3 regions of the Rhizobium ruizarguesonis genome follow, and region 2 is predicted to be linked to each of the others. Evidence: riboswitches for the same ligand, from Rfam matches in the RefSeq annotation. Region 2 holds a riboswitch; each other region holds the start of a gene.
The links. A riboswitch is a leader RNA that binds a small molecule or an ion and turns the genes downstream of it on or off. The one in region 2 is predicted to bind FMN.
Positions count from the first base shown of each region.

Region 1: another riboswitch for FMN. It lies ahead of J3P73_RS16065 (6,7-dimethyl-8-ribityllumazine synthase); the one in region 2 lies ahead of ribB (3,4-dihydroxy-2-butanone-4-phosphate synthase).
Region 3: another riboswitch for FMN. It lies ahead of ribN (riboflavin transporter RibN); the one in region 2 lies ahead of ribB (3,4-dihydroxy-2-butanone-4-phosphate synthase).

Region 1 covers NZ_CP071678.1:3,226,927-3,234,934, reverse strand. The annotation lists gene J3P73_RS16085 (alpha/beta fold hydrolase) at 1-77, shown strand, start outside; gene J3P73_RS16080 (TMEM175 family protein) at 115-714, shown strand; gene J3P73_RS16075 (alpha/beta fold hydrolase) at 761-1,606, shown strand; gene J3P73_RS16070 (SDR family oxidoreductase) at 1,671-2,441, shown strand; gene J3P73_RS16065 (6,7-dimethyl-8-ribityllumazine synthase) at 2,508-2,942, opposite strand; FMN riboswitch at 3,021-3,163, opposite strand; gene J3P73_RS16060 (SRPBCC family protein) at 3,425-3,871, shown strand; gene J3P73_RS16055 (GCG_CRPN prefix-to-repeats domain-containing protein) at 4,058-4,366, shown strand; gene J3P73_RS16050 (hypothetical protein) at 4,476-4,700, opposite strand; gene J3P73_RS16045 (adenylate/guanylate cyclase domain-containing protein) at 4,940-6,055, shown strand; gene J3P73_RS16040 (ArsR/SmtB family transcription factor) at 6,126-6,770, shown strand; gene J3P73_RS16035 (MFS transporter) at 6,767-8,008, shown strand, end outside.
Region 2 covers NZ_CP071678.1:2,803,034-2,811,041, forward strand. The annotation lists gene J3P73_RS13880 (sugar ABC transporter substrate-binding protein) at 1-625, shown strand, start outside; gene J3P73_RS13885 (sugar ABC transporter ATP-binding protein) at 654-2,132, shown strand; gene J3P73_RS13890 (SDR family oxidoreductase) at 2,155-2,943, shown strand; gene J3P73_RS13895 (hypothetical protein) at 2,979-3,122, shown strand; gene J3P73_RS13900 (glucose 1-dehydrogenase) at 3,209-3,991, shown strand; FMN riboswitch at 4,185-4,335, shown strand; gene ribB (3,4-dihydroxy-2-butanone-4-phosphate synthase) at 4,462-5,097, shown strand; gene J3P73_RS13910 (SDR family oxidoreductase) at 5,182-5,949, opposite strand; gene J3P73_RS13915 (DMT family transporter) at 6,279-7,187, shown strand; gene mobA (molybdenum cofactor guanylyltransferase MobA) at 7,197-7,826, shown strand; gene mobB (molybdopterin-guanine dinucleotide biosynthesis protein B) at 7,823-8,008, shown strand, end outside.
Region 3 covers NZ_CP071678.1:1,909,371-1,917,378, reverse strand. The annotation lists gene J3P73_RS09490 (class I SAM-dependent methyltransferase) at 1-430, shown strand, start outside; gene J3P73_RS09485 ((R)-mandelonitrile lyase) at 540-941, opposite strand; gene J3P73_RS09480 (aldo/keto reductase) at 1,178-2,164, shown strand; gene J3P73_RS09475 (esterase-like activity of phytase family protein) at 2,249-4,459, opposite strand; gene ribN (riboflavin transporter RibN) at 4,543-5,451, opposite strand; FMN riboswitch at 5,638-5,792, opposite strand; gene hupB (DNA-binding protein HupB) at 5,915-6,190, opposite strand; gene lon (endopeptidase La) at 6,397-8,008, opposite strand, start outside.

The sequences.
Region 1 (8,008 bases), 420 kb from region 2:
ACACGCCGATCGTTACGGCGCCTGCCGCCGTGCTCGACATCGTCAGGGAGGCGGTCGCCACAGTAGCGGCGGCCTGAATTCAGCCGTCAAAACATGGGATGAGGAGGAATTGAGATGCACGGACAGAAGATGACGACGGAGCGCGTGAGCGCGTTTTCGGACGCTCTGATCGCGGTGATCATGACCATCATGGTGCTGGAGCTGAAGGCGCCCGAGTCCCCTGAAATCACAGCCATGCTTGCGCTCTGGCCGACCGTGGTCAGCTACGCCTTGAGCTACCTGTTCATCGCGATCATCTGGATCAACCACCATCATTTGTTACGGCTGGTGCATTTTGCATCGACCCGGCTGATCTGGGTCAACTTCTTGCACCTGTTCCTGGTGTCGCTATTGCCGTTCACCACGGCCTGGATGGCGAGGACCGACCTCGCGCCAATGCCGGTCGCCATCTACGCAGGCGTCTTCGTGCTGGTGAATGCCGCCTATCTTTTGTTCGAGCGCGAGATATTTGCGCAGGCCGAGGCGGGCGCGATGCCTGAACCGGCCCGGCGGCTGGCGCGCCGGCGGACACTCATCGGGCTGGCGATCTTTGCCCTGGCGGGGCTCGTTGCCCCCTTCGCACCGCTCCTCGGCTTCTTCCTGATCTGCTGCGCCCTCGTTCTCTATCTCCAGCCGGAGATCTTCAGCAGCCGCCTGCAAGGGCAGGCGGAATAACCACACGGAAAATAGCAAACAAGTTATCAACGCAAAGGAGACTGTCATGTCCACCATCAGATACCGCACCGCCGACGTCGACGGCTTCAAGATCTTCTATCGCGAGGCCGGTTCGCCGGATGCTCCGAAGCTGCTCCTGCTGCACGGCTTTCCGAGTGCCGGCCATATGTTCCGCGACCTGATCCCGCTGCTCTCCGATCGCTTCCACATCGTCGCGCCCGATCTTCCGGGCTTCGGACAATCCGACCTGCCGGCGCGGCCTGCCACCTTCGACGGGATCGCGGCGACGATCGACCGCTTCACCGAAATCGTCGGCTTCGATCATTACGCCGTTTACGTGTTCGACTATGGCGCGCCGACGGGCTTCCGGCTGGCGGTGAAACATCCCGAGCGCATCACGGCGATCATTTCGCAAAACGGCAATGCCTATGTCGAGGGCCTCAGCGACGGCTGGAACCCGATCCGGGCCTATTGGGAGGACGCCTCCGAGGAGAACCGCAATGCGCTGAAGGCGATGCTGCAGCCGGAGGCGACGATCTGGCAATATACCCATGGTGTCGCCGATCCGACGGCGGTTTCGCCGGACGGTTATTCGCTCGACAATTTCTATCTGGCCCGGCCTGAAGTCGAGGATGTGCAACTTGATCTCTTCGGCGACTACAAGAGCAATGTTGCGCTCTATCCTGCCTTCCAGGCGTATTTCCGTACCCACAAGCCGCCGTTCCTTGCCGTGTGGGGTGAGAATGACCCGTTCTTCCTGCCGCCCGGTGCAGAGGCCTTTGAGCGCGATAATCCGGGCGCGGTCGTGCGCTTCCTCGACACGGGCCATTTCGCGCTGGAAACGCATGCCGCCGAGATCGCGGCCGAGATTCGGGATTTTCTGGCCCGCTGACGGCAACCTGGCGCCGCCCCGCCGGAAGGGGCGGGTGGTGGCCGAAGCAGAGAGGAGAGACGGCATGTCGAACTCAGTCGCGATCATCACCGGCGCCAGCCAGGGTATCGGCCAGGCGACGGCGCAGCGCCTCGCGCGCGATTTTTCCGCGCTGGTGCTGGTCGCCCGCAACCGCGCTAATCTTGAGGAGACCGCGCAGGCGGTAAGGGCGGCCGGCGCGCAAGCCCTCGTCATCGGCGCCGACCTCGCCGAGCCGCAAGCGGCGCAGGCCGTGGTCGATCAGGCGCTCGGTGCCTTCGGCCGCATCGATGCGCTGCTCAACATCGCCGGTGCGGTACCGCAGATTGATCTTTTCGAGATGACCGATGCGCAGTGGGAGGACGGGCTGGCGCTAAAGCTGCACGGCGCGAGGCGCCTGACGATAGCGGCATGGCCGGCGCTGAGAGAGGCGAAGGGCTCCGTCGTCTTGATGTCGGGCAATTCGGCGGTGTTTCCGAAGGCGCCGTACGCGGCGGTCGGTACCATCAATGCTGCCATCGTCGCACTCGCCAAGGCCTTTTCCGATCGCGGCATCACCGATGGCGTGCAGGTCAACAGCGTGCTGCCCGGTCCCGTCATGACCGGCCGGCGTCTTTCCTATCTCAAGCACTGGGCGCCGCTGCATGGCGTAAGCGTGGAGGAGGCGACCGCCCGTTTCCTCAAGCAGGCCGGCATCGCCCGCTATGGCGAGCCGGAAGAAATCGCCGAACTGATGGCTTTCCTGGTATCGCCGGGCGCACGCTGGATGACCGGCTCGACGCTGCGCATGGATGGCGGCGAGGTGAAGTCGATCTGATGCGGTCGACGGCGGGAGTGCCCCGCCGTCTTCATCTCCTGTGTTCCTCTGCTCGTCGAGCTGCTTTCACGCAGCCAGAGCGGCGCGGGTTTTGCCGATCGTCAGAGCCGCCTTTGCGGCCTCGCGCCCTTTCTCGACGAAATGTGCGCGGTAGATCTGCTTGTGATGCTCGGTTTCCTGATACTGATGCGGCGTCAGCGAAACCGACAGCACCGGCACGCCGGTATCCATGCCGGCGCGCATCAGCCCATCGACGACGGCCTGGGCGACGAATTCGTGGCGGTAGATTCCGCCGTCGACGACGAAGGCGGCGGCAACGACAGCAGCATAGCGCCCGCTTGCCGCAAGATCGCGTGACAGCAGCGGCATCTCGAATGCGCCGGGAACATCGAACACATCGACCTGCTCGGGCGGAATAAGCTGATGGAAGCCATCTAGGGCACGGTCGACGATATCGGCATGCCAGCTGGCTTTGATGAAGGCATAGCGGGTGGGTGTCATGGTAATCTCCTTTGGCGAACAGACACATCACCCAAGGCGATCACGAACGTCCCCGACAGCCGCAAGGGCGGCAGGAACGCGCGTTCTCTTTCATCCGGACTATGACCGTCGGCTCAGGCATCTCACCTGATCTGCTGACCCTTCCTGAGAAGGCGCTCGCGGGCTCGCAATCCAAATTGCATACCGCCGGTAGGGACTTGCACCCCGCCCTGAGAACGGCGCGAACAATAGGTGGAAGGTGACGGGCTGGCAATAGTCCGGAAAGAGCTTTCATGACCGATGAAAGCGCCGATGCAGGATCAGGGCTCCCGACGCGGCGATTTTGCTTGTTCGTCGATCGCGACGGGCAAGCCCTCTTGTGGAGGATGGGCTTGCGCCTACATGCTTCCAGTGAGGACATTCACGTCAGAATAGCACGGCAAGACAGGATGCGCCGTCTCCACCGGAGACGGGCAGGGCCGTGGCAACCACGGGAGAGAGAGATGCAAGACCCCTTCGTCGTCCACCGCGAGGCGCATATCGCGGCGCCGCCGGCCGCGGTGTTCGCGCTGATGACCGACCCGGAAAAGATCCTGCGCTGGATGGGAACGGAGGCGCAGGTCGAGCCGCAGCCCGGTGGGCTCTATCTCGTCAACGTCACCGGCGCCCGCTTTGCGCGCGGCTCGTTTCGAGAAGTGGTTCCGGTTCATCGCCTTGCCTACAGCTTCGGCTGGGACGGCAGTGAGGTGGTGCCGCCGGGGTCGAGCCTGGTCGAGATCGACCTGATCGAGCAAGGAGATGGAACGCTGTTGCGGCTCACCCATAGCGGCCTGCCGAGCGCCGAGCAATGCGCCGGCCATGCGGAAGGCTGGGCGCATTACCTCGGGCGGTTGACCGAGGTCGCCGCCGGGCATGATCCGGGTCCCGACCCTTTTTACGGCAGGACATGAACAAATTTTGCCGGCAGCGGGGCGTCTGTGAAGCGCTTGCCGTTGCGACAACAACGGTCGGCGAGCGCCCAAGCCGGTCGTGCGGAAGCGCTTCTTTTGCTACCGCAAACATGAACGCGCAGTTCATCTCCAGTTCAATTTAGCGGTCCTAATCTGCGGACGGCTGGATTGAAAATGGAGTTCACGATGAAGGCACTTTCTATCGCGGCTGCCTTGCTTGCCGGCAGCCTCTCGATCGGTACCGCGGAGGCAATGCCGATGGGGACAATCAATGTCCAGAGCAATGTCACAAAGGTCGACTACGCCTGCGGTCGCGGCTGGCATCTGACGCGCTGGGGCGAATGCCGGCGAAACTGGAGACGCCCGCCGCCGGTAGCTTTCTACGGTGGTCCGCCCCGCTGGGGCTGGGAGCGGCGTCACCGGGATTGGGATGGTCCGCGCTGGCGCGATGAGAGGCGCTGGGATCGCGACCGGCGTTGGCGGGATGATGACTAAAGGTCTGGCTTAGATGTAGATGGACGAAGGCCGGAGCGATTTTCGCCCGGCCTTTTCTAATGCTTCGCCGACGCTGACAGCCAGCGTTCTCCCGATTCGCCCGAGAGGATCAGATCCTGCTGACGAGCCAGTGCTTGTCGTCGATCAATTCCTCGAGCTCGACGGGATCCTTGACGCCGAATTCGAACCATTCGACGAGTTCTTTCGCCTTGCGGCTACTCTCCTCCGCCGTCAGCTCGACCTGATATCTTTCGCACCATCGCCGAAGGATCGACGTCAGCAGCGTCATGTCATTCCCATCCAGCGGATCTTTCGGCCAGAAAATCGTGCCCATCGTACCCCTCAATCACACGATGACGAACGGCCCCATAATGGAATCAAAGCCGCGCAAGTTTAAAGTGTTTATTTTTTGTTTTCCACCGCGGCGAATGGTTTTCGACAGGGGAGTGGAACGTCCTTTTGGGGATGAAAGGTTGAGCCGGTGGAAACGTCCTCATGGACATTCGGAATGGCTGCTTGCGCTCACCCGGGGACATCCTTGCGGCCGCCCCGGTCAGCGTGCGATGTTAAGCCATGGATCTGCCATCTCCCCTTGCCTGGCTGGTTGATGAGGCCGGTGCCTCGCCCAGTCCCGAATGGTTTCTGGCCGAACTCGGGCGCCGGCTGCTGGCCGATGGCCTGCCGCTTTTGGGCGGCGCGCTGACGCTTTCGGTGCCGCATCCGATCATCGCGCGGCGCACCTGGCTGTGGCGGGCGGAGACTGGCGCTGTTATTGAGGCTTTGGCCTTTGCCGCCGCTCCGCGGAGCGAGGCCGGGCGCGAGTGGCTGGCCGGGCTCGGGCCGGTATGGGAAGACAGGATCGGGCCTTCACAGGACAATCGGTCGGACAGCCCGCTGCTCGGCTGGGCGAGGGTTGCCAGCGGGGAAGGGGCAGGTGCATTCGGCGCAGCCGAGGCCGGCCTGCTGCGCGAGGTCGCGCGTTTTGCTGCAGCGCCGCTCGCCGCTTTGGCGGCGCGCGAGGCGCGGGCAGCGCTGCTTGAAGCCTATCTCGGCCGCCGTAGCGCCGCGCGGGTGCAGGCCGGCGCGCTTGCCCGCGGCACCGGCGAGACCATCCGCGCGGCCCTTCTCTGTGCCGATCTGCGCGACTTCACCGCCCTCTCCGAGGTGACCGAACCTCACGTGATGATATCAGCACTGGACGCCTGGTTTGACCGCGTCGCTGGCGCCGTGCATGCCTTCGGCGGTGAGGTGTTGAAATTCATCGGCGACGGCGTGCTGGCGATCTTTCCGGTCACGGCTACGTCAGGCGAGGGCGACGCAGCCCGAGGGGATCGCGAGGCTTGCGAGGCCGCACTTCGGGCGGTCGCCGCCAGCCGTGCCGGCATGGCCCATCTCGATCAACTGCGCCAGGCGCAGGGACTGGCACCGCTGCCCTTCGGCGCAGCACTTCATTTCGGCGAAATCCTGTGGGGCAATATCGGCGCGGCCGACCGGTTGGATTTTACCGCCATCGGCCCCGCCGTCAATCTGGTCAGCCGGCTGGAAGGGCTCTGCAAGCCGCTCGGCCGAAGCGTGCTGATCTCGGGCGCGGTGGCAGCGAATACGGCGACGGCGCTGACGCCGCTCGGAGAGCACACATTGCGCGGCATCGCCGACCCTTGCGCTGTCTTTGCCCTGCCGACGGATTGAGCTGCGGGCAGGGATGAAGTTTTGCAAAGAAAAATTTGCAAAGATATGTTTGCAATAGTAGGCTTGCGGCATGAAAACACCGCGCCCGCAGCCTGCTCAATCCGTCACCGCACCCCGCACCATCAGCCGCGTGGTGCCCGATCCGACCGCGCTGAAGGCGCTGGCGCATCCAGTCCGGTTGCGCATGCTCGGCATGCTCAGGGTCGATGGACCCGCTACGGCGACGCAGCTGGCGGTGCGGCTCGGGTTGAACAGCGGCGCTACCAGCTATCACCTGCGCCAGCTTGCCCAATACGGCTTTATCGAGGAAGCACCGCATCCCTCGCGGCGCGATCGCTGGTGGCGCGCAAGCCACGAACTTACCTCGGTGCCGGCGAGCGAGGCTGAGGGCGAAGCGTTGGATCTCGATCTTGCCTTCAACCAGGCGGCACTCTCGCTGCAGGTCGGTCAGATGCAGCAGGCGCTGGAGGAATATACCGAGCTGCCGGCGGAATGGCGCAAGGCGAGCACGGCCAGCGACATCATCATCCCGATGACGGCGGAACAGGCCGAAGCCCTGACCAAGCGGCTGACCGATATCATTCTCGAAGCGATGCGGGTAGCTCCGCCTTTGGGGGAGCTGGCACCCCCGGATATGGTTCCCTTCTCGATCATGCTGCACGCCTTTCCCTACCCGGGCCGGCTCCCGCACTGCGATGGGGATGGTGGGCCATGAGAAGAGGTGGACCTTTCCTGGCGCTTGCCGCAGCCGAGACGCTTTCGCTTTCCGGCACGCGGCTGTCGACCATCGCCATTCCCTGGCTGGTGCTGAGCACGACGGGCAGCCCGGTTCTGACCGGGCTGACGGCTATGATGGAAATGCTGCCCTATGTCGCCGCCAAGGCGCTCAGTGGGCCGCTGATCGACCGCGTCGGCCCGAAGCGCATCGCCGTCGTCTGCGATACCGCCTCGGTGGCTGTGGTGGGGCTGGTGCCGCTGCTCGATCTCTTTGGCCTGCTTAATATGCCGCTGCTACTGCCTGTTGTCTTTGCCATGGGCGTGCTGCGCGGCCCTTCCGATGCCGCCAAACAGGCGATGGTGCCTGATATCGCCACGCTGGCGGCCATGCCGCTCGAACGGGTCACCGGCGTCGTCGGTGCTATCGAGCGGCTGGCCTCGACGGCGGGGGCAGCCGGCGCCGGCGCGCTGATCGGCCTGATCGGCCCGGGCCAGGCGCTCGTCGTTAATGCCGTCACCTTCGCCGCCGCTGCGCTGATTGTGGGAGTAGGCATTCCTGGGCTGCGGCGCGTCCCCGAGCCACGCGGCATGCCCGAACCGCGCGGCGCGCCTGAGGCTCGGCCGGGCGGGATGTCCTCCTATTTCAGCGATCTCCGGGAAGGCTGGCGCTTTCTGCGCGGCGACGCGGTGCTCGTCAGCATCGTCACCATGGTGGCGACCACCAACCTGCTGGACCAGGCTTATCACGCCGTACTGCTGCCCGTCTGGACGCAGAGCTCAGGCCATGGCCCGGAATTGTTGGGGGCGATGTTTTCGGCCTTCACCGGCGCCTCGATCGCGGGTGCCGCGATTGCCGCTGCGATCGGCGAGCGGATGCCGCGCCTGATGGTCTATACCGTGGCGTTCCTGCTGACCGGGTTTCCGCGTTTTCTCGTTGTTGCGCTGGATGCGCCGCTCGCCCTCATCTTCATCACCCTGGCAATCGCAGGATTTGCCTCGGGCTTCCTCAATCCGATCCTGTCTGCGGTGATCTTCGAGCGCATCCCCAAGCCGTTGACCGGCCGCGTCACCGCGATGAACGCCGCCCTCTGCTTTGTCCTCATCCCCTTCGGCGGCCTCGTCGGCGGCGCGTTGATCAGTACGATCGGCCTTGCCGCGGCGCTCTCGCTCACCGGGCTCGCCTATCTCGCCGCAACGCTCTTTCCCCTGGCGCTGAAAAGCTTCCGCGGCTTCGAC
Region 2 (8,008 bases):
CGCGAAGAGCGCTGGTATTCCGGTCGTGAACGTTGACCGCAACGCCGAGGGAGCACCCGGCGATACCTTCCTTGCAACGGATTCCGTCGCGTCTGCCAAGGCCGTGTGCGACTACATCCTGAAGGAAGCCGGCGGCAAGGGGAAGATGGTCATCATCCACGGCCAGAAGGGCACGACGCCGGAAGTCGATCGCTCGAAGGGCTGCGCTGAATCTCTCAAGGCATATCCGGACGTCAAGGTTGTCGCCGAACAGTTCTCGAACATTTGGAGCCAGGACGAAGGCTTCCAGATCATGCAGAATATGCTGCAGGCAAATCCTGACGTTTCCATCGTGTTCGCACAGGCCGACGGCCTCGCACTTGGCGCCGCGCAGGCGATCAAGGTCGCCAATCCGTCGCAGAAGATCGTGGTTGGCGGCTTCGATGGCGACACCGCGGCTCTCGAAGCGCTCAGCAAGGGCGTCTTCAACGTAACGGCGACACAGCAGACGCAGAAGATGGGCCGCGATGCGGTCGAAAATGCCGCCAAGCTTGTCGCGGGAGAAAAGGTACCCCCGGTGCAGCTTATGGATGCCACGCTGACAACCAAGGAAAACGTCGCAGGCTTCATCGCCAACCATCCATAATGAAGTTGAGGTCTTGAGGAGGTGTGCCGTGTCTGATCCAGTTCTTTCCCTGAGGGGCATATCCAAATGGTATGGGCCGCTCCAGGTTCTGAAGAATGTCAGCTTGGACGTTTATCCGGGCGAAGTGGTTGCACTCCTCGGTGAAAACGGAGCGGGCAAGTCAACGCTATCGGGCATCATCGCCGGGTCACGCACGCCGTCCGAAGGATCAATGACATGGCTGGGGCAGCCTTATGCCCCGGCCACCCCAAGGGAAGCGATCGACAAGGGCGTTGTCCTGATTCATCAAGAGCTGCAGCTTCTGCCGCAGCTGTCGATCGCGGAAAACGTCTTCATCGGACGCTGGCCGATGAAGAACGGCGTCGTCGACCGCGCCCAGATGGTTCGCCGGGCCCAGGACCAGCTTGCTCGCTTGAACCTTCACATCCCCGCAACGCGGACGGTCGCCGGCCTTTCCACGGCAAATCAACAACTCATCGAGATCGCCAAGGCGCTGGCTCTCAACGCAAAGCTCCTGATCCTCGATGAGCCGACAGCCGCCCTTGGCGGCGCGGAGACGGAAGCTCTCTTCGAACAGGTTCGGAAGCTTCGGTCAGAAGGCGTCGGCATCGTCTACATTTCCCACCGCATGGAAGAGATCAAGCAGATAACCGACCGGATCGTCGTTCTTCGTGACGGGGAGCGGGTGCAAGAATTCTCAGACAGCGCGACCCCGGTGCGAACGATTGTCGAGAGCATGGTCGGGCGCCCGCTTGACCGCCTGTTCCCTACCCTGCCGGTGCCGACAGATCGTCCGGTACTCCAGGTATCCGGGCTGAGCTCGCCGGACAACTCGTTCCGTGACGTTACCTTCGAGGTGCGGGCCGGGGAAATTCTGGGGATCGCCGGATTGGTCGGCGCCGGCCGCACCGAACTGGTGCGCGCGATTTCGGGAGCAGATCCAATCAGTGCTGGTTCGATCAAGCTGGAAGGCGAGGAACTGAGGCTGCGAGATCCGGCGGACGCGATCGCCAAGGGTATCGTGATGGTTCCGGAAGACCGCAAGGAGCAGGGCCTGATCGTCGGGCACCGGATCAGCGAGAACATTATCTACGCCAATCTTGACAAACTGGGCGGTGGTTGGATCACGCCGCGCATCAAGCGCTCGTTTGCAGAAAAGGCAGTTGCCAAGTTCGGCGTAAAGGGCCGTGCTGAACAGCATGCCTCGGACCTGTCCGGCGGTAACCAGCAGAAGGTCGTGATCGCGAAGTGGCTGATGCGCGATCCCAAGGTCGTCGTACTCGACGAACCGACGAGAGGCATCGACGTCGGCGCCCGAGCGGGCATCTACGACATCATCGTCAATCTTGCCAAACAGGGCGTGGCGGTCATCGTCGTAAGCTCAGACCTCGAAGAAGTTCTCGGAGTCTCCAATCGCATTCTCGTGCTTGCGCAAGGCAAGCAGGCGGGGATTCTCAATCGTGACCAGGCAAATGACGTTTCGGTCATGGAGCTAGCCACCATCTAAACAGACAGAGAAAGGAAGAGCGGTGTCCGACATCACTCTGAACGCCCCGAAGCTTTTCGATCTCAGCGGCCAGGTTGCCATCGTTACCGGAGCCGGCAGCGGCATTGGTCAGCGCATTGCCATCGGCCTCGCGCAATGCGGCGCCGACGTGGCGCTGCTCGACCGCCGAACCGACGACGGATTGGCCAAGACGGCTGAACATATTCGCGCCGCCGGCCGCCGCTCGATCCAGATCGCGGCGGATGTCACGAGCAAATCTTCCCTTGCAGATGCCGTAGCACGTACCGAAGCGGATCTCGGCACGCTGACGCTTGCAGTCAACGCTGCAGGCATCGCCAACGCGAACCCGGCGGAAGAGATGGAGGAGGATCAATATCAGACGTTGATGGATATCAACCTCAAAGGCGTCTTTCTTTCCTGCCAGGCAGAGGCTCGCGCCATGCTGAAGAATGGACGCGGCTCCATCGTCAACATCGCTTCCATGTCGGGCGTGATCGTAAACCGGGGGCTGAGCCAAGCGCACTACAACGCCTCGAAGGCGGGCGTGATCCATATGTCGAAGTCCATGGCGATGGAATGGGTCGACCGCGGCATTCGCGTCAACACCATCTCGCCCGGATACACGGCAACGCCCATGAACACCCGTCCGGAGATGGTCCACCAGACCAAGCTCTTCGAAGAGCAGACGCCAATGCAGCGCATGGCAGCGGTCGACGAGATGGTGGGTCCGGCGGTGTTTCTGCTGTCGAATGCAGCAAGTTTCGTGACCGGCGTCGATCTTCTCGTCGACGGCGGTTTCTGCTGCTGGTGAGGGCGAGGCGAAAGCTCATTGCCGGCAACTGAAAAATGAACGGTCTCGCTTCCTCCCTGGCTGAGATCGAGGCGCTGAAGGGAATAACGGGCAAGACGGCGTGCGATATCGTCGTCTGCCCGCCCTTCACGCCGATCGAACAGGCTCGGGCGTCGTCATCGGCGCTCAAGACTGCCTGAATTGGCGACAACCGGTTGAGCTCCAATAATGATCGCATGGTAGGTCGCGCCCAGATTTGCTGTTTATCGACGGACAAGGAAAGAGCATGAAACGCTTTGAGCAGAAGACGGTCGTCATTACCGGAGGCAGCCGCGGCATCGGCGCTGCTATCGCAAGACGTTTTGCGCGCGAAGGCGCCAATCTCGTCGTCTCGGCCAACGAGGACCTGGTTCACGGCGTTGCCGAACAGATCCGGGCCGACGGCGGCAAGGCGATCTCCTTCATCGGCGACGTCACCGACAAGGCGAGCGTCACCGCCCTCTATGATGCCGCCGAGAAGGAATTCGGCTCGGTCGACGTCTCGATCCAGAACGCCGGCGTCATCACCATTGCCCGCGTCGAGGACCTGACCGAAAACGAGTGGGACAAGGTCATGGCCGTCAACACCAAGGGCGTCTTCCTCTGCGCCCAGGAGGCGATATCGAGAATGCGCAAGCACAAGCGCGGCGGCCGCATCATCAACACCGCTTCCGGCCAGGCCCGTGACGGCTTTATCTACACGCCGCATTATGCCGCCTCGAAAATGGGCGTCGTCGGCATCACCCAGAGCCTGGCCAAGGAAGTCGCGACCGAGAAGATCACCGTCAACGCCTTCTGCCCCGGCATCATCGAGACCGACATGTGGGCCTATAACGACCAGGCCTGGGGCAAGCTGCTCGGCAACTACGCCCCCGGCGAGTTGATGAAGGAATGGGTCGAGGGCATCCCGATGAAACGGGCCGGCTCCGGCGAGGATGTCGCCGGCCTGGTTACCTTCCTCGCCAGCGACGACGCCGCCTATATCACCGGCCAGACCATCAATGTCGACGGCGGCCTGATCATGTCCTGATGCATGTCGCCCAAAAGTGCGCAGTGGTTTTGGGACAACGACATGCATGGAAGGATCAAAGCACCAACGAAGCACGGAAGGCGACCCGGTCGTCGCCTCCGTGTGAACAGTGTGTCCATCGGCGTTAGGGCAGCTTTGCATTTTTGCCGGGTCGAGTGACCTTGCCATCCGCCTGTTTTTGATCCTATCTTTGAAATGTTCTCAGGGCGGGGTGTAATTCCCCACCGGCGGTATCAGGAGCAATCCTGGAGCCCGCGAGCGCTTCCGGCACCTCCTGTCGGAAGGTCAGCAGATCCGGTGAGATGCCGGAGCCGACGGTATAGTCCGGATGGAAGAGGACAACACGGGCAGTCGCACTCCATCCGGGAGTCGGCTGACGTTTGTTCGCCCAAGGGCAGAAGGCTCGCTCACGGATTGAGCCGAGCAGACCATGTCAGTCCGCTGACATAACCCTTGAAAGGCCAGACAGCATGACTATCGCAAGAATTGAAGATGCCATATCAGCCATTGCCAGCGGCAAGATGGTCGTCGTCGTCGACGACCAGAACCGGGAAAACGAAGGCGATATCGTGGTCGCGGCCGATGCCGTCACCCCGGAAACAATCGCCTTCATGATGAACCACGCCCGCGGGCTCGTTTGCATTGCCATGGAAGGCGAGCGTCTCGATGCACTCGATATCCCGCTGATGGTGCCCAATAACACGGAATCGCACAAAACCGCCTTCACGGTCTCGGTCGATTATCTCAAGGGCACGACGACGGGCATCTCTGCGGCGGACCGCGCCGCCACCGTCCGCGCCCTCGTCGACGATCGCACAAAGCCCGACGAATTCGCCCGCCCCGGCCACATCTTTCCGCTCCGCGCCAACCCCCGCGGCGTGCTCGGCCGCCCTGGCCACACCGAAGCCGCAGTCGATCTCGCCCGCCTCGCCGGAAGGATCCCCGCCGGCGTCATCTGCGAAGTCGCCAACGACGACGGAACCATGTCCCGCCTGTCCGAACTCACGCTCTTCGCCGAACGCCACAACCTCCCCCTCGTCACCATCGAGGATCTGGTCGCCTATCTCGAACGCCAGGCGGCAAGAGACATACGCGAAGTCGCCTGATCGACGCCTTAGTTGCGGCGGCATAGCCCGCCGCAACTAAGAACGCCGAAGCGATGACCGTGACGGCACTGTCCCTTGCTCGCCCTATGTCCGGCTGATCGAAACGCCGCCATCCGCCAGCATTGCCGTGCCGGTCACGAAGCTCGACATGTCGGAGGCGAGGAAAAGCGCTGCATTGGCGATCTCTTCGGGTTGCGCCATGCGTTTCAGCGCATGCAATCCCTCCACGAAGGCGAGCACTTCCGGCGTGGCATCGGGCGCGTTGGTGATGCTGGCGGGTGTGTCGGTGCCGCCGGGAAGCAGTGCGTTGACGCGGATCTTCTGCGCTCCGAGTTCAGCGGCGAGCACCTGCACGAAGCCGATCAAACCCGCCTTGCTCGCCGCATAGGCGGCCATGCCCGGCATGCCGACGGTGTGACCGACGAAAGTCGAGGTGAAGATCAGCGATCCGCCGCCTTTTCCCATCGCCGCCGACTGGTACTTGGCGCCGAGGAAGGCGGCGGTGAGATTGGTCTCGATCGTCTCGCGCCAGCCCTCCAGCGACAGCCCGGCAACCGGCCCCATCTCACCGAGGATGCCGGCATTGTTGAAGGCGATGTCGAGCCGGCCGAAACGCGAGACTGCCGTTTCGACGAGTCTTGCCTGCAGCGCCTCATCCTTGACATCGCCTGATATGGCGACGGCCTGACCACCCTCCGCCTCGATTTCGGCGATGACGGCATCGAGCGCGTCCTGTCGCCGGCCGGTGACCACGAGCTTGGCGCCTTGCCGCGCAAAGAGTTTCGCCGCCGCGCGGCCGATGCCGGAGCTTGCGCCGGTGATGATTGCGATCTTGTCGTTGAGAAGTGTCATATCGATCTCTCCTTCGTTGTTGCGAGATCTGAGATGCTCAAACATCAGGCGATGCAGCCACCCGTTTCCCGCGCAGGAGGAGAAAAACGCCTATGGCCCGAACCGGCAGCGCGACGGCGCGTCCTCATCGACGCGTTGATTGCGGCGTCGGAACTGTCGGAATTCAGCTTATAAAACGGAGATTTGCCTGGACTTCCACCCACACGCCTGCGTTGACATCGGCGCCATTGTGCACCGCGTCATCGATTTATGCTTGGTGTGACATTCATCCGATTCCCTTGATGCATCTTCGCGACTAAAAGGAGCGCACAGGTAACGGGAATCTCTTCATGCCGCGGTCACGCAATACTGAGGGCGCCATCTATATGAGCTTGGCGATGGCCGGCTTTTCCGCGAGCGACGCCCTGTCCAAATCGGTGATCGCCTATATGAACGCCGGCGAGATCATGTTTCTGCGCGGCCTCTTCACCAGCCTGCTCGTCTATCTGATCGCCTGGAAAATGGGCGCGCTACGCTCCTGGCGCATCATGCTGCAGCCGATGATCATCTTCAGGATCATCTGCGAGACGCTCTCCGCCGTCACCTATATCACCGCGCTCGGCATGATGCCGATCGCCAATGCCTCGGCGATCCTGCAATCGCTGCCGTTGGTCGTCACCTTCGGCGCTGCCCTCTTCTTCGGCGAGCCGGTCGGCTGGCGGCGCTGGTCGGCGATCCTCGTCGGCCTCGTCGGCGTGATGATCATCATCCGCCCCGGCCCTGAGGGATTCACTGCCGCCGCCCTCCTCTGCGTCGCCGCGGTGCTGACGACGGCCGGCCGCGATCTCGCCACCCGGAGCATCAGTCCGGAGATTCCCTCGCTGATGATAACCGTCATCACCGCCATATCAGCCTCCTTCTTCGGCGCGCTGCTCATTCCGGCGCTCGGCGGCTGGCAGCCGGTCAGCGCTAACGCGCTTGGGCATCTCGTGCTCGCCTCGGTGCTGGTGCTCGTCGGCTACCAGTCGGTCATCCTCGCCATGCGCACCGGCGAAATCTCCTTCGTCGCGCCGTTCCGCTATACCAGCCTGATCTTTTCCTCTCTGCTCGGCTTCCTCTTCTTCGCCGAAGTGCCTGACAGCTGGACGCTCGTCGGGGCTGCGATCGTCATCGCATCCGGCCTCTATACATTCTATCGTGAGGCCAAGCGCCGTGTGTCGCCGATCGCGCAGGAATCCGCGCCGCGCGCGCCGGTCTGAGGAAGGATGATGGCTGAATTCTCGCTCGACAGATCTGATATAGCAGGCGTCGTATTGGCCGGCGGCCGCTCGCAACGCATGGGCCGCGACAAGGCAGGCGTGATGCTTGGCGCCGAGAGCCTGCTCCACCATGTGCTGACCCGCCTCTCGCAGCAGACCCCGCTCGTCGCGGTCAATGCCGATGCCGCCGCCGAGGGCGTGCCTGTCGTTCCCGACCGTTTTCGCGGCAAGGCCGGACCGATGGCCGGAATCCATGCCGCCATGGTCTATGCCGCCGGCCTGCCCTCGATCACCCATGTCGCCACCGTCTCGGTGGATTGCCCGTTCTTCCCGGCCGATCTCGTCGCCCGGCTGGCGGCAGCGGTCGAGCACCCTTCGCAGATCGCCATTGCCGCCTCCGAGGGCCGCAGCCATCCCGTCTTCGGGCTCTGGCCGGTGACGCTGGCCGCCGATCTCGAAGCCTGGATCGCCACCGACGAGAAGCGCCGCGTACGCGACTTCCTGTTGCGGCATGACGTTACGGAAGTGGCGTTTCCGCTGCATCCGACCCGTGCCAGCCTGCTCGATCCCTTCTTCAACATCAACACGCCTGATGATCTCGTCGAGGCGGAACGCTGGCTGGAGGCCCTTCGCGCATGACCGCACCGAAAATCTTCGGCATCGCCGGCTGGAAGAACTCAGGCAAGACGGGTCTCGCCGTCCGACTGGTGACGGAGTTCACCCGCCGCGGCTACAAGATCTCGACGATCAAGCACGCCCATCATGATTTCGACATCGACAAGGTCGGGGCCGACAGCTATCGCCACCGCCAGGCCGGCGCC
Region 3 (8,008 bases), 890 kb from region 2:
GATCCTGGAAAAGAATCGCCCGGCGCAGCTCTACCTCATCGATCCCTGGTCGATGGATCGCTACAGCTCCGGGCTTGACGCGATCCACACGAATTTCGCGGCCGAGATCGAGGCCGGCCGGCTGCATCTGATGCAAGGCACATCGCTCGAGAAGCTTGCCGAATTCGAGGACGATTTCCTCGACTGGGCCTATATCGATACCGATCATTCCTTCGAGCTCACCTGGCAGGAACTGCTGCTCTGCGAAAAGAAGGTGAAGCGGACGGGGCGCATTGCCGGGCATGATTTCTGCACCGGCAATACGGTCAAGCCGATCGTCTATGGCGTCGTCGAGGCGGTCACCAAATTCTGCAAGGATTACGGCTGGCAATTCGAGTTCCTGACGGTCGAATCGCACGCGCATTTTTCCTATTGCGTGAAGCGGCTCTGATCAGTCTAAAGCGCGGCGCGATCTTTCAGATTCGCTTCACGCGCTTTAGGTCTTTGGTCTTGCGCATGTCTTCACCGCAAAACCGCTGCACACTTTTGCGTGACATGCTTTACGCATGGCCGGAATATTGCTCGTCGCTGACTTTTTCCATCCAGTCGACGTGGCTGCCGTCCAGCGCTTCATGGATGGCGATGTGCGTCATCGCCGTATCCGGGGCAGCACCATGCCAATGTTTTTCGCCCGGCGAGAACCAGACGGTATCGCCGGCGCGGATCTCGCGGATCTCCCCGCCCCAGCTCTGGGCGAGGCCCTTGCCTGATGTCACGATCAGCGTCTGGCCGAGCGGATGCGTATGCCAGGCCGTGCGGGCGCCGGGTTCGAAGGTGACGGAGACCGCCCTCGCCCGTGCCGGCGCCGGCGTCTCCATCAGCGGATCCTGGCGAACGGCGCCGGTGAAATAGTCGGCCGGTGGCTTCGTCGAGGGGCGAGAGCCGGCGGGTTTGATCTCCATGATCTTTCCTTTTCCATCCATGCGGTTGAAGCCTTGTAGCAGAACGATATTTCATCGGGGCGACCAATCAAAGCCGGATCGACAATTGCCGCGGTGTCACCTGGCTGATAGTGCCATTGCCTTTCATCAGCGCGTCGCATCTTGCTTGAATCATGCGACGTGCTTTGGCTCTTTGTTTTTATGCATGTCGTTGTCCCCGCACACTTCCGGGCGACATGCAGTAGGGAGGATTTTTCATGAAACACCATGCTTTTGGCCGCATGGCCTTCACCGTCACCAATGTCGGCTTCGGCGCCTGGCAGATCGGCGGCTCCTGGGGCGATATCAGCGAGGCCGACGGACGCGCGGCGCTGAATGCCGCGCTCGATGCCGGCATGACATTCATCGACACGGCGGACGTCTATGGCGACGGCCGCTCGGAAAAGATCATTGCCGACGTGCTGAAGTCGCGTGGGGGCAAGCGCCCGATGGTCGCCACCAAGGCGGGCCGCCGCCTCAACCCGCATGTCGCGGAAGGTTACACCAAGGCTAATCTCGAAGGTTTCATCGACCGCAGCCTGACGAATCTTGCCGTCGACAGTCTCGACCTCGTGCAGCTCCACTGCCCGCCCCGCGACGTGCTTTACCAGCCGGAGGTCTTCGAGGGCCTGGACGCGCTGCAGAAGGCCGGCAAGATCAAGTGTTACGGCGTCAGCGTCGAAAAGGTCGAGGACGGGCTGAAGGCGATCGAATATCCCGGCGTCGTCAGCATCCAGATCATCTACAACATCTTCCGCCAGCGCCCCGATCACCTGTTCTTCCAGGAAGCACGCCGCAGGAATGTGGCGATCATCGCCCGTGTGCCGCTCGCAAGCGGTCTTCTCTCCGGCAAGATCACCCCGGACACACATTTTGCCAGCGACGACCATCGCAATTTCAACCGCAACGGCGAAGCCTTCGATGTCGGCGAGACCTTTGCCGGCGTGCCCTTCGAGGTCGGCCTGCAGGCGGTGGAAGAGGTGCGCAAGCTGGTGCCCGCGGGCGCGACCATGGCAGCCTTGGCGCTCCGCTGGATCCTGATGAGCGATGCCGTCACCGTCGTCATCCCCGGTGCCCGCAATGGCGAGCAAGCCAGGGCCAACGCGGCCGCCGCCGACCTTGCGCCGCTGTCGGCCGATGTCATGGCGGCAACACACGAGATCTACGAGCGGCTGATCGCGCCGCATGTGCATCAGCGCTGGTAGGCGTCCAACACTCCAAAATGCAAATGGCCGGGTTTTCGCCCGGCCATTTGCATATTATCGATCCGTCAAGGTCAGTTGGTGGGCTCAGTTGGTGCCGACCAGGTCAACCGGGAAGAACAGGGTCTCGCCGGAGGATTCGCTGACGCCGTCATTGTCGGTGACCGCGTAGGGCTTGCCCGACGCGTCGAAGGTGAAGCCTTCAAGCTTGTCCAGCACATAGCCATTGGTCGCGGTCTTCAGTTCGCCGAGGAAGTCATGGGCTTCAGTCTTCTTGACGACCGGCAGTTCACCGCCGAGCTTGGCGGGCTTCAGGTCCGATATCGCGACCTTGTAGAGCTTCTTCAGCCTGGCGGCATCACCGACGAGGTTGTCGCGCTCGATGATGAAGACGCTGTCGCCCTGAGCCGAGATTTCCGACAGACCGACCCAGCCGCTTTCCGTCCTGTCGAGCGGATAGCGCACAGCACCCCATTCCTTCTTCTTCGGATTGTAGGAGACGAGCTTGACGAAACCCTTCTCGTCGTCGCTCCACTCGCGCTGGACCGCCATCCACAGCGTCGCATCGTCGCCGGTGCCGACAATGGTCACGCCTTCGAAGCCGTAACGGATTTCGTTGGCGACGAGCTCCTTCGGCAGGGCGACCTCGGCCTTGATTTCGCCCTTGGCATTGACGTTGTAGAGCGCGTGCGGGACGAGACGCTCACTGTAACCTTCCGAGGCGAGCCAGAAGGAGCCATCGGCAGCAGCCGCGATGCCTTCGATGTCGAGCTTCTGGGCCGGGGCGCCGTCACGCTTGACGACGAGGGCGTCGGTGATGACGGCCGGCTTCTTGCTGGCATCGATCGTGTAGATCGTCGGCTGCGAGCCCAGAACGCTGTCGCTGACGGCGTAGAGCATGCCCGGCTTGCCCGGAACGGCGGCGAGACCCGAAAGGGCTGCGAAGCCAATCGGATTGCCGTCCTTTTCGGCAGAGACGATCTGCGGATAGGCCTTTTCGCCTTCCGAGCGCTCGTAGATCATCACATGCGAGCGCGCGCCGCCGTCCTTGCCGAGGTCGAGCTCGTTGGCGGTCGCAAAAAGATTACGCGCGGGAATGGCGATCGCGCCTTCCGGCGAAATGCCCGACGGCAAGAGCTGGATGAGTTCGGGATCGGCGCCGGTATCCTTGAAAACGCCGACGACCGAAGCACGCTCGGCGAGCAGGAAGAAATACTGATCGTCGCCGAACTTGGCGGCTTCAAGGCCTTCCGGCTCGACGCCCTTCGATCCCGAACGGCTTTCCGGATAGTGGCCGATATGGGCAACGGCGCGTTCGAAGGAGGCGCCTGATTCGTAGAGAAGTTTGCCCGTCTTGTCGAAGATGGTGAAACCACGCGAGCCGCCCTGGTAGTCGCCTTCATTGGCGACGACGAGGCGGTTGTCGTCCAGCCACTTCACGGCGTCGGGCTCGCGCAGCACGCCCTTGGCTTCGCCCGAGAATTTCAGGGCGCCGTCACGCTTGGTGTCGATGCCGGAAAGATCGACGCTGCCGGCGGAGAAATGCGTCTTCACGTCAGCCGTGTTGGCGTCGATGATGACGATCTCATTGTTCTCCTGCAATGTCAGAGCAATTTCGTTCAGGCCGTTGAAGGCGACGAATTCCGGCTCCGGATCTTCAGGGGCGACGCCGCCAAGCCCGGTCAGCGCCACGTGCTTGATAGTGCCGCAATCGACGGTGCCGTTCTTGACCTGGAAGACGACGAGGTCGCCGGGCGGCATTTGCGGGATCTTGCCGTCATTGACGTCTTCGTCGCGCTCGTTTTCGATTGCGATGGCGCCGAGCATCTTGTCCTTGTTGAGGGCGATCGAATCCGGCTGGCCGCCGAGATCGCAGGTGTTCTCGATCTTCTTGGTCGCCACGTCGACGATCGCGAGACGGCCCGAGGGCTTCGCCTTGCTTTCGGAGGTGTTGACAGCAACGAGCGCCTTGCCGGCGCTGGAGGTGACCGATGTCGGCTCGCCGTCCATCATCACCGCGCCGCCGGCCTTCGGTGCCTTGGCATCGGTAATATCGATGAAGCCGATCGCGCCGAGCGGGCTGTCGCTATAGATCAGCGTGTTGCCGTCGTCGGTCGCGGTGATGATTTCGGCGGAGCTCACCGACAGCTTGTCCTTGTCAGCCGGCAGGTTCTCTGCGACCGGGAAGGAAGCGATGCGGTTGAAAACCGGTTCGGCCGCGGCCGGAAAAGCAACGGATGCGAGAAGCACGGCAGCGAGCACTGCCTTGCGCGATGAAATTGTCATGAAATCCCCCATGTGTCGAACATTCGAAACAGGAGTTTTCTGCGCGCGCGGCATGACAGAGGCATGACAGATGCGGCATTTTGCACCTGATCACGTCAGGCTGGTTTGCGCTCCCGGCGCATCTCGTTTCGCATGATGAACAGCGAAGCAGACAGGATGAGAGCCGCTCCCAGCCAGAGATAACCCGCCGGCGCATAACCGAAGAACAGCCAACCCGCCAGTACGTTCAACGGCAGCTTCAGATCGTCGAACGGCTGGACATAGGCGGCATCAGCGGCTGCATAGGCGAGCGTCAGGAAATACTGCGCTGCGGCAGTCAGCAGCCCCGCCAGCAGGAACAGGGCAAGGGTTGCGCCCGTCGGCACTGCAAAGCCTGCCGCAAGCGCCAGCCCGCCATTTATCGGCGTCAGCAGAACGAGCAGCCAGACGGTGATCGTCTCCGGTCGTTCGATACCCGTCAGGCTCTTGGTGATCAGCGACGAGGCGCCCCAAAGCAGCGCCGAAAGCACAGGCAAGAGAGCCGCCCAGCCAAAGCCGTCCGACCATGGCTGCAGGATGATCATCGCTCCGGTGAAACCCGCAGCCGTCGCAGCCCAGCGGGCCGGGCCGACGCGCTCACCCAGGAAAAGCCGGGCGCCCAGAATGATGAAGAAGGGCGAGGTCATCACCAGTGCGATCGCCTGCCAGATCGGCACCGCGGCAAGGCCGGCGACCCAAGCTTCGACGCCGAGCGCGGCAAGCGCGACGCGCGCGAGGTGACGCCAGGGATAGTCCGTGCGCATCGCCGCAAGGCCGAGCCTCTTAAGGAACGGCAGCGAAAACAGGAAGGCGAAGCCATATTGCCAGAAAGCTGCCGACGCCGAGGGAAAGGCAAGCTTCATCGTCAGCCATTGGGTGACGACGTTGAGAAGCGAAAAGGCAATGCCGGCAAGCACCATCCAGATGGCACCGACAACGGCGCGGGACGGCGAGACTGCAAGGGAAGTCTGATTCATGTCTTTCATCCAAACTACAGCGCCGCGCGTCTTTTCAGACGCGCAAAGGACGCTGTAGCACTTTAAATCGCTGCATAATTTTATCTTTAAATCGATTCCGATTTAAGGAATTATGCAGTGGGACCAACATAAATCAGGACGCATGAGGCACGGACACGAGCGACATGGCGGATCCCCGCCCTTTGCACGACCGACACTCATTCTCTTCCATCCGGACTTTTACCGTCGGCTCCGGAATCGCACCGGATCTGCTGGCCCTTCCCCCGCTTGGACACGAGAGCAGGCGCTCGCGGGCTCGAGCCGAAACCCTTACCGCCGGTGGGGAGTTTCACCCCGCCCTGAGAACAGAAACGTCGTAGATCAAAGCCCGGGCGACAGCAAGGCTAGCCAAAGCAAAAGGGGTCCGGCAAAGCCGAACCCCTCTCAAATCCTGCACAACCGGTCTCGTTTCCGGCTGACGGATAATATCAGATCAGCCGTTGACGGCGTCCTTCAGGCCCTTGCCGGGCGTGAATTTCGGCACGTTGCGAGCCGGAATGTCGACTTCAGCGCCCGTCGACGGGTTACGGCCCTTCGTTGCGGCACGATGAGAAACGGTGAAGCTGCCGAAACCCGCGAGGCGAATGTCGCCCTTGTTCTTGAGTTCAGCCTGGACAACGTCGAAAACCGCGTCAACAGCGGAAGCCGCGTCAGACTTCGTCAGTCCTGCCTTTTCGGCTACTGCGGACACGAGTTCATTCTTGTTCATGTTTCCACCCCTTTCTAAATGGTATGAAACGACTCAAAAGTAAGCTAGGCGCAGAATAGGTTTCATCAGGCCCGCCGAAAACCCAAAAGCCCTGCAAATCAAGGAAAAGCAAGCGTCTACATGACGTTTTCACAAAAAAGGCTGGCGTTTTCGCCAGCCTTTTTCCGTGTTTTGCGCCAATTGGGCATAAATGTGGCAAAGGCCACTCAATGCGCTATGGTTGCGCCCGTCTCATCGAGGCCTTCGACCGATGTGATGACCGGCGTTTCCACCGTGCCGTCCCATTCGATCGGCTCCGGCCGCCGGATCAGCGCATGCTTGATCACCTCGCCCATGCGGGATACCGGGATGATCTCCATGTTGTTCTTCACGTTATCAGGAATCTCCGCCAGGTCCTTGGCGTTTTCCTCCGGAATCAGCACCTTCTTGATGCCGCCGCGAAGCGCTGCGAGCAGCTTTTCCTTGAGACCGCCGATCGGCAGCACACGGCCGCGAAGGGTGATTTCACCGGTCATGGCCACATGCCTGTCCACCGGGATGCCGGTCATGATCGAGACGATCGCGGTTGCCATGGCGACGCCGGCCGAGGGGCCATCCTTCGGCGTTGCGCCTTCCGGCACGTGCACGTGGATGTCGCTCTTGTCGAAGCGCGGCGGCTCGATGCCGAAATCGACGGCGCGCGAGCGGACATAGGACGCCGCTGCCGAGATCGATTCCTTCATGACTTCCTTCAGATTGCCGGTGACCGTCATGCGGCCCTTGCCCGGCATCATCACACCTTCGATGGTCAGCAGCTCGCCACCAACTTCCGTCCAGGCAAGACCGGTCACGACGCCGACTTGATCCTCGCCCTCGGCTTCGCCATGGCGGAAGCGCGGGACGCCCAGATAGTCGGAGATGTTGGCAGCCGTCACGTGAACGGCCTTCGTCTTGCCCTTGATGATCTCGGTGACCGCCTTACGGGCGAGTTTCATCAGCTCGCGCTCGAAGTTGCGGACGCCGGCTTCACGGGTGTACTGCTGGCTGATTGCCATCAGGGCGTCGTCGCTGACCGAGAATTCTTCCGGCTGCAACGCATGTTCCTTGATGGCCTTCGGCAGCAGGTGCCGCTTGGCGATTTCGCGCTTTTCATCCTCGGTGTAGCCGGCGATACGGATGATCTCCATGCGGTCCATCAGAGGCGCTGGAATATTCAGCGTATTCGCCGTCGTGATGAACATCACATCCGACAGGTCGTATTCGACTTCCAGATAGTGATCCATGAAGGTCATGTTCTGCGCCGGATCGAGCACTTCGAGCAGAGCCGAAGACGGATCGCCGCGATAGTCCTGGCCGAGCTTGTCGATTTCGTCGAGCAAGAACAGCGGGTTGGACTTCTTCGCCTTCTTCATCGACTGGATGACCTTGCCGGGCATCGAGCCGATATAGGTGCGGCGGTGACCGCGGATTTCGGCTTCGTCGCGAACGCCGCCAAGCGCCATGCGGACATACTCACGGCCGGTCGCCTTGGCGATCGACTGGGCGAGCGAGGTCTTGCCGACGCCCGGAGGGCCGACGAGGCAGAGGATCGGGCCTTTGATCTTGGTGGCACGGGCCTGCACGGCCAGATATTCGACGATGCGCTCCTTGACCTTGTCGAGACCGAAGTGATCAGCTTCGAGGATCTTCTCGGCATTGTTGAGATCAGCCTTGATCTTCGACTTCTTGCCCCAGGGAATGCCGAGCAGCCAGTCCAGATAATTGCGCACGACGGTGGCTTCCGCCGACATCGGGCTCATCTGGCGCAGCTTCTTCAGCTCCGCATCGGCCTTTTCACGG